Regions from separate parts of the Variovorax sp. W2I14 genome, predicted to be linked through region 2. Evidence: predicted binding sites of a transcription regulator. Region 2 holds the regulator's gene; the other holds the start of a gene.

Evidence for each region. The regulator HrcA, encoded in region 2, represses chaperone genes, less so after heat shock. The targets are predictions, from matches to a motif close to TTAGCACTCNNNNNNNNNGAGTGCTAA.
Region 1: the regulator HrcA is predicted to act here: its motif matches at 5,118-5,144, upstream of QF040_RS31115 (co-chaperone GroES).

Annotation. Positions count from the first base shown of each region.
Region 1 covers NZ_JBNDJX010000001.1:6,676,163-6,683,279, forward strand. Annotated here, with positions in the region: gene QF040_RS31095 (carbohydrate kinase family protein) at 1-389, shown strand, start outside; gene QF040_RS31100 (AraC family transcriptional regulator) at 421-1,377, shown strand; gene xylB (xylulokinase) at 1,401-2,870, shown strand; gene groL (chaperonin GroEL) at 3,034-4,686, opposite strand; gene QF040_RS31115 (co-chaperone GroES) at 4,738-5,028, opposite strand; gene QF040_RS31120 (phospholipase D family protein) at 5,200-6,789, opposite strand; gene QF040_RS31125 (TonB-dependent siderophore receptor) at 6,975-7,117, shown strand, end outside.
Region 2 covers NZ_JBNDJX010000001.1:3,983,248-3,990,364, forward strand. Annotated here, with positions in the region: gene gmk (guanylate kinase) at 1-206, shown strand, start outside; gene rpoZ (DNA-directed RNA polymerase subunit omega) at 238-441, shown strand; gene QF040_RS18750 (RelA/SpoT family protein) at 535-2,790, shown strand; gene greB (transcription elongation factor GreB) at 2,814-3,392, opposite strand; gene QF040_RS18760 (hypothetical protein) at 3,440-3,883, opposite strand; tRNA gene QF040_RS18765 (tRNA-Arg) at 4,032-4,108, opposite strand; tRNA gene QF040_RS18770 (tRNA-Ile) at 4,179-4,255, opposite strand; gene hrcA (heat-inducible transcriptional repressor HrcA) at 4,287-5,294, opposite strand; gene QF040_RS18780 (NAD kinase) at 5,326-6,237, shown strand; gene recN (DNA repair protein RecN) at 6,239-7,117, shown strand, end outside.

The sequences.
Region 1 (7,117 bases), 2.7 Mb from region 2:
AAGACGCCGAACTGCTCGCACCCGGCCAGCCGGTCGATGCGCTGGCCGCTGACTGCCTGAAGGCCGGCGCGCGCGCGGTGATCGTCACGCGCGGCGGCGCGGGCGCCACGCTCTGGCGCACGGGGCACGCGCCGCTCACCGTGGCGGCGCCGCGCGTCACCGTGGTCGACACCATCGGCGCGGGCGACACCTTCACCGCGGGGCTCTCGGTGTCGCTGCTCGAACACGGCGTCGAGCACCCAGCCCAACTGGGCGAACTGACGGATGAAGCCTGGACTGAAGTGATGCGCTTCGCCGCCACCGCCGCCGCCCTGAACTGCACCCGCGAAGGGGCAGATCCACCCTCGCTGGAAGCCGTTCACAACGCGCTGGCCCAGGCGGACAATTGAGGCTGCTTCCAGGTTCTGCCTTCCTGCTGCCATGACGACGTCCACACGCAAACGTTCGGTCCCCCGTCAGCGCCAACCCGAGCTGGAGCGCGACTTTGCGCGCTCTCCCTCGCTGGGCTACGAGGCTCCTGAAGAAACCGGTCTGGTGCGCTGCCTCGCGCACGGCTTTCCGAGCCCGCTGGTGCGATGGCATTTCCATGAAGACTACGAGCTGCACCTGATCACCGAGACCTCGGGCAAGGCCTTCATCGGCGACTGGATCGGGCCGTTCCAGCCCGGGCACCTCGTGCTCTGCGGGCCGCGGCTGCCGCACAACTGGATCTCGCTCGACGTGCCCGAAGGCGGCGCCGCCGGTCGCGACCGGGTGATCCAGTTCCGCCACGAACCCATCGAGCTGGCCGCGGCCGAGATCCCCGAACTGCGCGAAGTGATGCAGCTGCTGGAGCGCGCGCGCCACGGCATCGAGTTCTTCGGCATGTCGCAGCAGGCGCAGACGCACTGGGACAACATCAAGGCCGCGCGCGGCGCGCGCCGGCTCGGCCTGTTCCTCGAGTTCATGGCCGATCTTGCGCAATGCTCCGACTACCGGCTGCTGTCCAGCGTGCAGATGCAGGGCGCGCAGGGCAGCGACGGCGATGCGCAGGTCGACCAGATCAACGAGGTCGTCAACCGCATCACCAACAACATGGCCGAGCCGATCGCGATGTCCGATGTGGCGGCAGAGTTGGGCATGAGCGAGAGCCGCTTCAGCCGGTTCTTCCGCCGCTCGACCGGCAACAGCTTCACCGACTTCGTCAACCGCGTGCGCATCAACAGCGCCTGCCACCTGCTGATGCAGACCGACCACTACGTGACGGACATCTGCTATCAGGTCGGCTTCAACAACGTGGCGAATTTCAACCGGCGATTCCTGGAGATCAAGGGCATGACGCCCAGCGAATTCAGGCGCCAGGCCGACACGCGCTTCGGCTCGGGTATTTCTTCTTAGTCAGAAAAAGCAGGGAGCTCATCTTGTATCTGGGACTCGACCTCGGCACGTCCGAGCTCAAGGCGCTGTTGCTCGCCGACGATCACCGCATCGTCGGCGTCGCGCGCGCGGCACTCACGGTCGAACGGCCGCAACCGCTCTGGTCTGAGCAGGCGCCCAGCCAATGGTGGCAGGCGTTGGAAGATGTCATGACGCAGCTTCGGGGCTCGCATGCGGAAGCGCTGTCTGCCGTGCGGGCCATCGGCCTCTCGGGCCAGATGCATGGCGCGACGCTGCTCGATGCGGCTGGCGAAGTGCTGCGGCCAGCCATCCTCTGGAACGACGGGCGCAGCGGTGCGCAATGCGATGAACTCACGCGCGCCGTGCCGCGCCTGGGCGAGATCGCGGGCAACCTCGCGATGCCGGGCTTCACCGCACCCAAGCTCCTGTGGGTGCGCGAGCACGAGCCCGAGATCTTCAAGCGCACGGCACGCGTGCTGCTGCCCAAGGACTGGCTGCGCTTCATGCTGAGCGGCGAGGCGGTCAGCGAGATGTCGGATGCGGCAGGCACGCTGTGGCTCGACGTGGGCGCGCGCGACTGGTCCGACGAACTGCTCGCGGCCACGGGGCTCACGCGCGATCACATGCCGCGGCTGGTCGAAGGCAGCGAGGTGTCGGCGAAGCTCAAGCCCGACCTGGCTGCGCGTTGGGGTGTGGGCAACGGCACGGTGCTGATTGCTGGCGGGGCCGGCGACAACGCCGCAAGCGCGGTCGGCATGGGCCTGGTCGAACCTGGCCAGGGCTTCGTGTCGCTCGGTACGTCGGGCGTGGTGTTCGTCTCGACCGATCGCTTCTTGCCGAACCCCGCGCAGGCGATGCATGCCTTCTGCCATGCGCTGCCCAAGCGCTGGCACCAGATGTCGGTGATGCTCTCGGCCGCGAGTGCGGTGAGCTGGGCCGCCAAGACTTTCAAGTTCACGGACGAGGCCGCGCTGCTCGAAGCGGCGGCATCGGTCGCGCTGGCGGACCGGGCGCGCTGCCCGCTGTTCATGCCGTACCTGTCGGGCGAACGCTCGCCTCACAACAACCCGAATGCGCAAGGCGCGCTGTTCGGCCTCACGCATGCGCACGGTCCGGCGGAAATCGCCTATGCCGTGGTCGAGGGCGTGAGCTTTGGCCTGCGCGACGGCTTCGATACGCTGCGCCTGCCGGCCGACATGCCGCTGCGCGAAGTTGCGCTGGTGGGCGGTGGGGCGCGCAGCATCTGGTGGGGCCAGTTGCTGGCCGACATCTTCCAGGTGCCGCTTACGTTGTATGCGGGCAGCGAGACGGGCGGGGCGCTCGGTGCGGCGCGGCTTGCGTGGTTGGCCGATGGCGGTGCCGTGGCCGAGGTGTGCACGCTGCCGCCGGTCAAGCAGCAACTGGTTCCTTCGTCCGAAGGGGGCGATGGGCACAAGACACGGCATGCGCGGTTCCAGGTGCTGTACATGGCGCTGCGCGATCAGTTTCGATAGCCGACACGACAAACCGAACGCCCATAAAAAAACCCGTCGCAAGACGGGTTTTTTACTTTCGCGAAACACCGCGGAACCGGCTTTGCCGGGCCGCAGGTGTTGCCCCCGGTAGGGGGTTGGCGTAGCGGACACGAAGTGCCGCGCAGCCTGGGGGCGAGCGAAATTACATGCCCATGCCGCCCATGCCGCCCATGCCGCCCATGTCGGGCATGCCGCCGCCGGCGCCGGACTCGTCCTTGGGTGCGTCAGCAACCATGGCTTCGGTCGTCAGCAGCAGCGAGGACACCGAAGCGGCGTTCTGCAGTGCGGTGCGGGTGACCTTCGTCGGGTCCAGGATGCCCAGTTCGAGCATGTCGCCGTACGTGTCGTTCGCAGCGTTGAAGCCGTAGTTGCCGGTGCCGGCCAACACAGCGTTCACCACCACCGAGGCTTCGCCGCCGGCGTTGTTCACGATTTCGCGCAGGGGCGCTTCGATGGCCTTGAGCACCAGCTTGATGCCGGCTTCTTGATCAGCGTTGTCGCCCTTGACCGAGTCGCCCACAGCTTGCTTGGCACGCAGCAGAGCCACGCCGCCGCCAGCCACGACGCCTTCTTCCACTGCAGCGCGGGTGGCGTGCAGGGCGTCTTCGACGCGAGCCTTCTTTTCCTTCATTTCGACTTCGGTGGCAGCGCCGACCTTGATCACTGCAACGCCGCCGGCCAGCTTGGCCACGCGCTCTTGCAGCTTTTCACGGTCGTAGTCGCTGGTCGCTTCTTCGATCTGAACGCGCACTTGCTTCACGCGGGCTTCGATGTCACCAGCAGCGCCGGCGCCGTCGATGATGATCGTGTTTTCCTTGCCCACTTCGATGCGCTTGGCTTGACCCAGGTCGGCCAGCGTCACCTTTTCGAGCGTCAGGCCCACTTCTTCAGCGATGACCTTGCCGCCCGTCAGGATGGCGATGTCTTCCAGCATGGCCTTGCGGCGGTCGCCGAAGCCAGGAGCCTTGACGGCCACGACCTTCAGGATGCCGCGGATCGTGTTCACGACCAAGGTAGCCAGGGCTTCGCCTTCGACTTCTTCGGCAATGATCAGCAGCGGACGGCCAGCCTTGGCGACTTGCTCCAGCACCGGCAGCAGGTCACGGATGTTGCTGATCTTCTTGTCGAACAGCAGCACGAAGGGGTTGTCCAGCAACGCCGATTGCTTCTCGGGGTTGTTGATGAAGTAGGGCGACAGGTAGCCGCGGTCGAACTGCATGCCTTCGACGACGTCGAGTTCGCTGTCGAGCGACTTGCCGTCTTCGACGGTGATCACGCCTTCCTTGCCGACCTTGTCCATCGCGTCAGCGATGAGCTTGCCGATGGTTTCGTCGCTGTTGGCCGAGATGGAGCCGACTTGCGCGATTTCCTTCGACGTGGTGGTGGGCTTGGAAGCCTTCTTCAGCTCGGCGACCAGGGCCGTCACGGCCTTGTCGATGCCGCGCTTCAGGTCCATCGGGTTCATGCCGGCAGCCACCAGCTTGAAACCTTCGCGAACGATGGCTTGGGCCAGCACGGTCGCGGTGGTGGTGCCGTCACCGGCGTTGTCCGAAGTCTTGGAAGCCACTTCCTTCACGAGCTGGGCGCCCATGTTCTGGAGCTTGTCCTTGAGTTCGATTTCCTTGGCCACGGACACACCGTCCTTGGTCACGGTGGGGGCGCCGAACGAGCGCTCGAGCACCACGTTGCGGCCCTTGGGGCCCAGGGTCACTTTGACTGCGTTGGCCAGGATGTTGACACCCTCGACCATGCGTGCGCGGGCTTCTCCGCCGAAGACTACGTCTTTTGCTGCCATGATGAATTAACTCCGAATGGATTGGATTGAATGAATCAAAAGGGAGAAGGCTTACTTCTCGACGACTGCGAACAGGTCGTCTTCCTTCATCACGAGCAGTTCGTCGCCATCGACCTTGACGGTCTGGCCGCTGTACTTGCCGAACAGGACGCGGTCGCCGACCTTGACGGTCAGTGCGGCCAGATCGCCCTTGTCGTTGCGCTTGCCCGGGCCGACGGCCAGGACTTCACCCTGATCGGGCTTTTCGGCGGCTGCGTCGGGGATGACGATGCCGGAGGCGGTCTTGGTTTCGCTGTCGATACGCTTGACGATCACGCGATCGGCCAAAGGACGAAGTTTCATTGCATCTCCTGGATATGGATAAGAAACGGGTTTGTGGTCGGGCGCCGGACCCGAAGGTTGGCGACCCATCGACTGGGGAGCGAGGGCTGTTAGCACTCATCATCAGCGAGTGCTAATCATAAGGGCAATCCGTGACCTTTCAAGGTCTGGGGGCTGCCGGAGGCCGGTCGCTTACAACTGGTCCGTGGGCACGAACCAAGAGAAGAGCAGCAGCTGCAGCCGGGTCAGCATGCTGGAATCCGGCTCGCTGTCGAGTACCTCGTTGTTGACGTCGCCGGTGCCAATCCACTGCACGTTCTGGCCGTCCGGCTTCAGCACCACGCGGTAGACGCCCTCGATGTCGTCCAGCTGGTAGGCGAAGAGCAGGGCCTGCGTCAGGTCGAAGCTGCGCACGCGCACGCCGAATTCGGTGTTCAGCAGCGCCGAGCGTGGATCCAGGTTCATGGAGCCCAGCAGCACCCATTGGCGGTCGACCAACGCCAGCTTGGCGTGCAGCCGGCCGCGCGCCTTCTTGAGCAGGTCGCGGAACTGGCCGCTGCGGCGCAGCTGCTGCGTGCTCACCTCATACAGGTTCACGCCCAGCTTGAGCATGTCGACGCGGTAGCGGTTGTAGTTGATGTTGACCAGCGGCTCGTCGCTGTCGGCAAGCGAATTGGTGATCACCGTGATGTTGATCCCGTGCTCGCGTCCCATGCGGATGCGCGCCATGCCCTCGTCGCCCGGGATGAAGTAGGGCGAGATCACCACCACGTTCGACTGCGCGGTGGCCAGCATTTCATGGAAGCGCTGCGCCAGCGATTCGGTGGGGCGCGCCATGACGCCCAAAGCCTTGTTGGGGCTGTCGGCGGTGGCATGCGCTTCGGCGCGCATCCACTTGGCTTCGTCGATGTTCGCCAGTTGCGCGGCCAGCGGCGGGTCGCCCAGCAGGTCAGTGGCGGGCAGCGGGTCGGGAGGCGGGGCGTAGCGTGGGGAGGTGTCGGTCTCGAACGCGGACTTCAGCTCGTCGGCCGTGCGGCTGGTGCCGGCGACCCGCTGCAGTGGGTAGACGACGTCGCTGTTCCAGTAGGTGTCGAAGATCGCTGCCGACTCCCGAACCACCGGGCCGGCCATGAGCACTTCGAAGTCGATGAAATTCGCGCTCTCGCTGCGCAGGAAGTATTCGTCGGCGAGGTTGCGGCCGCCGGCGATGGCCATGGCGCCATCGGCCACGAACAGCTTGTTGTGCATGCGGTGGTTGAGCCGCCGAAAATCGCCGAAGAACTCCAACCATCGGCCCGAGGAGTGGTCGCGCAGGTTGACGAAGGGGTTGAACAGGCGAACTTCGGCGTTGGGCTCGGCGGCCAGGCCCAGCAGAAGGCGGTCCATGCCGGCCGTGTAGAAATCGTCGAGCAAGAGGCGCACGCGCACCCCGCGCCGTGCCGCATCGCGCAGCTCCCGCAGCAGGAGCCGGCCGGTCTTGTCGTTGCCTAGCTGGTAGCTCTGCACGTCGAGCGAAGACTGGGCGCGCCGCATCAGCTCCAGCCGCGCATCGAGGGCGTAGGAGGCCTCGATCAGCGGCCGCAGGCTCGAGAGGCCGTCAGGCGGTGTGTTCAGGCTGATGGCGGCGCGGCCGAGCGCGGTGGCGGGGGAGGCTGCGATCGCCTCGGTCGGCGGTTCGGGTGTGCGCGGCGGGAGCCCGGCGCAGCCTGTCAATGCAAGGGCGATCAGCAGCAGCACCGGTGCGCGAAACGCAGGAATCAGAAAGGCGATGAGCTTGTGCATGAGACCTGCCGGCACGGAGAAATGTGCCCGCGGCATCGTAGCCGCTCTGCCCCGCGCCGAGGATGCAAATGCGCAACGCAACCCCCTTTGCCGCGCTTGGGGATTGGACAAATTGAGATTTTCTACCTACTAAAATGAGAATGCTTCTTAATTGACATTTGATAAACGCTTGGAGTGAGGTCGGAATGAAGAGGATGTTGGTGCGGCGGAGAGCCGCCTCGGTGCTGGTGGGATGCATGGCCGTTTACATGCAACACCAGGTGTTGGCCCAGACGGGAGCCCAGGGTTCGCTGCCGGAAGTGCGGGTCGATGCGAATGCAGAAGCTGA
Region 2 (7,117 bases):
AGGACAGCGCCTCGGTCATCGAATTGCGGCTGAAAAACGCCGCAGAAGAGATGGCCCGGGCCGGGGAATTCGACTTCGTTATAATCAACGAGTTATTTGAGCGGGCGCTTTTTGATCTCAAGGCGATTGTCCACGCTCAACGGCTCCGGTATTCCGCACAGCGCCGCGCACGTGCCGACACCTTTGCCGCACTGAACATTCCCTGATCTCCTGCTCACCGACCGAAAGATACCCATCATGGCCCGCATCACCGTCGAAGATTGTCTGGTTCAGATTCCGAACCGCTTCCAGCTCGTCCTGGCCGCCACGTACCGTGCGCGCATGCTGAGCCAAGGCCACGCGCCCAAGATCGAGAGCAAGAACAAGCCCGCCGTGACCGCCCTGCGCGAGATCGCCGAAGGCAAGATCGGCATCGAAATGCTCAAGAAGGTGCCGGGCTGATCTGACGCAGCCCTGCAACGAAAAGGCACCGCAAAGCGGTGCTTTTTTTATGTCTGGACGCGCCCATGGAACGGTCACGCTAAAGTGGTAGCCATGAGCGCGGTCGCCAAACATCAGTCCCATGCCCCATCGGGCACGCCGAAGCCGAGTCCGGCGGCGCTGAATGCTGCCGCCGCAAGCTTTGCCGCATTGACCGCGCGCCTCGACTACCTGGGTACCGAAGACACCGAGCTGGTACGCCGCGCCTACCGCTTCGCCGACGAGGCCCATCTGGGTCAACTGCGCAACAGCGGCGAGCCGTACATCACCCACCCCATCGCCGTGGCCGCGCAATGCGCCGAGTGGAAGCTCGATGCCCAGGCGCTGATGGCCGCACTGCTGCATGACGCCATCGAAGACTGCGGAGTCACCAAGCCCGAGCTGATCGAGCGCTTCGGCGCCCCGGTCGCCGAACTGGTCGACGGGCTCACCAAACTCGACAAGCTGCAGTTCAACACGCGCGAAGAGAACCAGGCCGAGTCTTTCCGCAAGATGTTGCTGGCCATGGCGCGCGACGTGCGCGTCATCCTTGTCAAGCTGGCGGACCGCACGCACAACATGCGCACGCTGGCCGACGCGCCACGTGAAAAATGGGCCCGCATCTCGCGCGAAACGCTCGAGATCTACGCGCCCATCGCGCACCGCCTCGGGCTGAATCAGACCTACCGCGAACTGCAGGAGTTGTCGTTCCGGCACCTCAAGCCGTGGCGTTACGCCACGCTGTCCAAGGCGGTGGCCAAGGCGCGCGGGCGACGACGGGACTTGATTCAGAAGGTGCAGAAAGAAGTCGAGACCGCTTTCTCTGCCGCCGGCATGACGCTGCGGATCGCCGGGCGCGAGAAAACGCTCTATTCCATCTACCGCAAGATGGAAGAAAAGCACCTGAGCTTTGCCCAGGTGACCGACATCTACGGCTTCCGCCTGATCGTGCCGAACGTCATCGCTTGCTACACGGGCCTCGGCATCCTTCACCAGATGTACAAGCCGCTGCCCGGCAAGTTCAAGGACCACATCGCGATCGCCAAGCTCAACGGCTACCAGTCGCTGCACACCACGCTGGTCGGTCCAGCCGGCGTAAGCGTCGAGTTCCAGCTGCGTACCGAAGCGATGCACGTCGTCGCCGAATCCGGCGTGGCCGCGCACTGGCTCTACAAGGCTGCCGAGCCGAACGGGGCGAGCAACGACCGGCTGGGCACCAAGTGGCTGCAGTCGCTGCTCGACATCCAGGACGAGACGCGCGACGCCGCCGAGTTCTGGGACCACGTCAAGGTCGACCTCTTCCCCGACGCCGTCTACGTCTTCACGCCGAAGAGCCAGATCATGGCGCTGCCGCGCGGCGCGACGGTGGTCGACTTCGCCTACGCCATCCACAGCAACATCGGCGACCACACCTCGGCCGCTCGCATCAACGGCGACCAGGTGCCGCTGCGCACCGAACTCAAGAACGGCGACGTGGTCGAGGTGATCACGGCGCCTGTGTCGACCCCAAATCCCGCCTGGCTCGGCTTCGTCCGGACCGGCCGGGCGCGCTCCAAGATCCGCCATTACCTGAAGACGCTGGCACATGCCGAATCCGAAGGCCTCGGCGAAAAGCTGCTCGCACAGGCGCTGCGCGCCGAAGGTCTCGGCAAGCTGCCCGAAGAGGACGACGAGCACCAAGCCCTATGGGAAAAGCTGCTTCGCTTCACCGGCAACCGCACCCGCTCGGAATTGCTGACCGACATCGGCCTCGGCAAACGCATCGCGAGCATCGTCGCCAAGCGGCTCATGGCGCTGCTGGCCGAGTTGGGCGAACGCCCCGACGCCCTGTTGCTGAGTCGTGAGCGCCTCATCCCGCACGAAGCCGTATCGCAGGGCGCGGTCACGCTCGACGGCAGTGAAAATTCGTCGGTGCGCTTTGCGCTGTGCTGCCGCCCCATTCCGGGCGACCAGATCGTCGGGTACCTTGGACATGGCGAAGGCCTCGTGGTGCACACCGAGGATTGCGGCGTCGGTCAACGGCTGCGTCACAAGGACAGCGAGCGGTTCTTCGCGGTCGAATGGGCGGACGAGCCAACGCGTGCGTTCGAAACCGGCGTCGTGATCACCGTGCGCAACGACAAGGGCGTGCTGGCGCGCGTAGCCGCCACATTGGCGGACGCGGAAGCGGACATCACGCATGTGGAAATGGCCGATGAGACGCCGCAGGACTCGACAGACCTTCGCTTCGTGATCGCGGTGCGCGATCGGGCGCATCTCGATGCCGTGCTGCGCGCCGCCCGACGAACCGCCTCTGTGCTGACCGCGGCGCGAACGGTTCCAGCGCCCTGAAGAACAGCAGGCGGCTCGGCGCGTCAGCCTGCTGCCAGGCGCGGTGCCGGGTAGCTCACCGACAGGATCTCCACCTCATGCGCCCCGCCCGGGGTCACGAGCTTCACCACGTCGCCTTCGCGTGACTTGAGCAAGGCCCGCGCGATCGGGGAGATCCAGCTGACTTGCGACTGCGCGCTGTCCGCCTCGTCGATGCCGAGAATGGTGATGGTGCGCTCGTCCTCGCCCGTCTCGTCGACGTAGCGAACTGTGGCACCGAAGAAGATCTGATCACTGCCGTGGTGCACCGACGGGTCCGTGACTTCCGCGATCTCGAGACGCTTGGTGAGAAAACGAATGCGCCGGTCGATCTCGCGCAGGCGCTTCTTGCCGTAGAGATAGTCGCCGTTTTCCGAGCGGTCGCCGTTCTTGGCGGCCCAATGCACAGCCTCGACGACCTTCGGGCGCTCCTCGTCCATCAGTTGAAGCAACTCGTCGCGCAGGCGCGCATAGCCCGATGGCGTGATGTAGTTCTTGGTGCCGGCCGGCAGTGGAGGCGCAGCGCCGTCGGCGCCGTCGTCATCCGCGTCGTTGTCGGTTTCCTTGGTGAATGCCTTGTTCAACGAAGAACCTTTTTACTGATCAGGAAATACGAGTGATCCGTGTCGCATCAGCCCAGATCCGAGCGTTTGCAGTCGAAGGTCAAGTTCGGCTCGACACTTCGCAAGGCGGGCACTTTGTTGACGAAGACCACCCCTGCCCTCGCCAATTGCCATTCGCCGGACTTGAACAACTTGAAGAGGCTCGTGACCTCTTCCCCGGCAGCAGGGATGGCATTGAAGAGATAGACAGGCTCGCCGGAGGACGTGCCGTCCATGCTCACCAGCTCGGCGCGCATCTTGCCCATGGTTTCCGTGTCCTTCGTTCTGGAGCGCACGATGTCCATGTTGACGGTGCGTGAGTGCTCGTCGATCGATATCCTGCGAATCCAGTTGAAGGCGCCAGCCGCGTTGCTCGGGCTCGGCACACATGCGATGGTTCCCGCGAACGCCGAATCTGCCGCCGAAAGCAGCAACAGCAGTTGGCATGCGCATCGCGCCGTTCGAATGTTCATGGTCGCCCTGATCCGTTTTGACTTGAACGGGACTTTAGCGTCCCGCACGGCAAGACGGCAGCAGCCGTTTGATCGGCGGCTTTTCTGTGATTCACGCCACCCAAAAGAAAATGGCCTAGAAGGTAAACCTTCTAGGCCATCAAGAGAGTGGTGCGGCTGGCAGGAATTGAACCCACGACCCCTTGGTTCGTAGCCAAGTACTCTATCCAACTGAGCTACAGCCGCACAGCTTGCAATTATAGCATGCGTTTTTTGACCTTCTGGACTTGCATGATCGAAAGTTGAAAAAGCATGTTGGTAGGCCGTGATGGGCTTGAACCATCGACCAACGGATTATGAGTCCGCTGCTCTAACCAACTGAGCTAACGGCCCACTGGGCCACGATTCTATTCGCCGCCGCAGCCTACTTGCGATGGCTCAGCGCATTGCTCACCAGCCGCGACGTGATGTCGACGATCTGGATCATCCGCTCGTAGGGCATGCGCGTCGGTCCGATCACGCCCAGCGTGCCCACCACCTGGCCGTCGACCTCATAGTTGGCGCTGACGATGGAGAGCTCCTCGAACGGCACCACCTGACTTTCACCGCCGATGAAGATGCGCACGCCTTCGGCCTTGCTCGACACGTCGAGCAGGCGCATCAACTGCGCTTTCTGCTCGAAGAGCTCGAACGCGCGGCGCAACTGCCCCATGTCGCTGGAGAAGTCAGTCACAGCGAGCAGGTTGCGTTCGCCGGAGATCACGACGTCGTCTTCCTGCGCCTCGGTCAGCACTTCGGAGCTCACCTGGACCGCCGCCTGCATGAGCGCGGCAATTTCGCCGCGCAGCTTCTCGACCTCGGACTGCAGGCGATCGCGCACCTGTTCGATCGTGAGACCCGCGTAGTGCGCGTTGATGTAGTTGGAGGCCTCGACCAACTGCGACTGCGAATAGTCGGCCTCTGGAAAGATCACCCGGTTCTGCACATCGCCATCCGGCGAGACGATGATCACGAGCAGCCGGTTCTCGGACAGCCGCAGGAATTCGATCTGCTTGAACACCGACGCACGGCGCGGCGCCATCACGACGCCCACGAACTGCGATAGGTTCGACAGGATGTTCGCCGCGTTGGCGATCACCTTCTGCGGCTGGTCGGGCGCGAGGCTCGGGGTGCTCATCTGCTCGCGCTGCGCAGTCAGCATGGTGTCCACGAACAACCGGTAGCCGCGATGGGTCGGGATGCGGCCGGCCGAGGTATGCGGGCTGGCAATCAGCCCCAGCGCCTCGAGGTCGGACATGACGTTGCGGATGGTCGCGGGCGACAGATCCAGCCCCGAGGAACGCGACAACGTGCGTGACCCGACGGGTTGCCCGTCGGCGATGTAGCGCTCGACGAGCGTCTTGAGCAGCAACTTGGCACGGTCGTCCAGCATTGCAAGATTTTAGTGTTGTAATTTGTGAGATATGACCTCCCGCTTCCGTCACGTCGCCCTGATCGGCAAATACCAGGCTTCCGGCGCCAGAGCGCAGGCGGATGCGCGCGACGGCGTCATGGAGACCATCGGCACCTTCCTGGAATCGCAGGGTTGCAAGGTCTTCGTCGAGCGTTCGACCTGCGATGAGGTGGATGCCGACGCACCCGCGCATCCACGCTACGAAGCCCTGGCGGTCGAGGAAATCGGCCAGCGCTGCGACCTCGGCCTCGTGGTCGGCGGCGACGGCACCATGCTGGGCATCGGCCGGCAGCTCGCCAGCTACGGCATTCCGCTGATCGGCATCAACCGCGGACGGCTCGGCTTCATCACCGACATCCCGCTCGACAACTTCCAGGCCACCCTCATTCCGATGCTGGCCGGCGAATACGAGGAAGACCACCGCAGCCTGATGCACGCGCAGGTCATGCGCGACGGCGTCTCGGTGTTCGATGCGCTCGCCATGAACGACGTGGTGGTCAATCGCGGCGCCACCTCGGGCATGGTCGAGCTGCGCGTGTCGGTGGGCCGCCATTTCGTGGCCAACCAACGCGCCGACGGCCTGATCATCGCCACGCCCACCGGATCGACCGCCTATGCGCTGTCGGCCGGCGGGCCCTTGCTTCATCCGGCGGTGCCGGGATGGGTGCTGGTGCCGATCGCGCCGCACACGCTCTCGAACCGCCCGGTGCTGCTGCCCGACGCCGACGAGATCGTGATCGAGCTGGTCGGCGGGCGCGACGCCAGCGCCAATTTCGACATGCAGTCACTGGCCTCGCTCGCGATCGGCGATCGCGTGGTGGTGCGCCGCTCCGACTTCAGGGTGCGCTTTCTGCACCCGCGGGGCTGGAGCTATTTCGACACGTTGCGCAAGAAACTTCATTGGAACGAAGGGGGCTCCTGACATGGCGCTGCGACGCATCGCACTGCGCGACTTCGTGATCGTGCGATCACTCGAACTCGACCTGTCCGGCGGCTTCACGGTGTTGACCGGCGAAACCGGCGCGGGCAAATCCATATTGATAGACGCGCTGCAGCTGGCGCTGGGCAACCGGGCCGATGCCGGTGCCGTGCGCGAAGGTGCCGAGCGCCTCGACGTGAGCGCCGAATTCGACGCCGATCCAGCCTTGGACAGCTGGCTCGACGAAGGCGGCTTCGAGGCCGGCGACGCGCTGCTGCTGCGCCGCACCGTCGACCTGCAGGGCCGCAGCCGCGGCTGGATCAACGGCAGCCCGGCCACCGCCACGCAACTGCGCGAACTCGGCGACCGCCTGCTCGACATCCACGGCCAGCACGCCTGGCAAAGCCTCACGCGCCCCGAGGCTGTGCGCGGCCTGCTCGACGCCTACGCGGGCGTGCGCACCGACGCGCTCGACGCCGCGTGGCAAGGCTGGCGCCAGGCCCTCTCCGCCCTCGAACATGCGCGCTCGGCGCAAGACTCGCTGCAGCGCGAACGCGAGCGGCTGCAGTGGCAGATCTCCGAGGTCGCCAAGCTCGCACCCGGCGCCGACGAGTGGGAAGAGCTCTCGACCAACCACTCGCGCATCTCCAACGCCCAGGCGCTGATCGACGCGGCGCAGGGCGCGAGCCAGTCGCTCGAAGACGACGACAACGGCGCCCTCTCCGCGCTCACGCGCGCGGCCACGCTGCTGCAGAACTGCGAGCACATCGAGCCCGAATTCCGCGCGCTGGGCGAGGTGCTGGCCTCCTGCGTGGCGCAGGCTTCGGACGCAGCCCACACGCTGCACGGCTACCTGCGCGACGCGGAGGCCGATCCGCAAAGC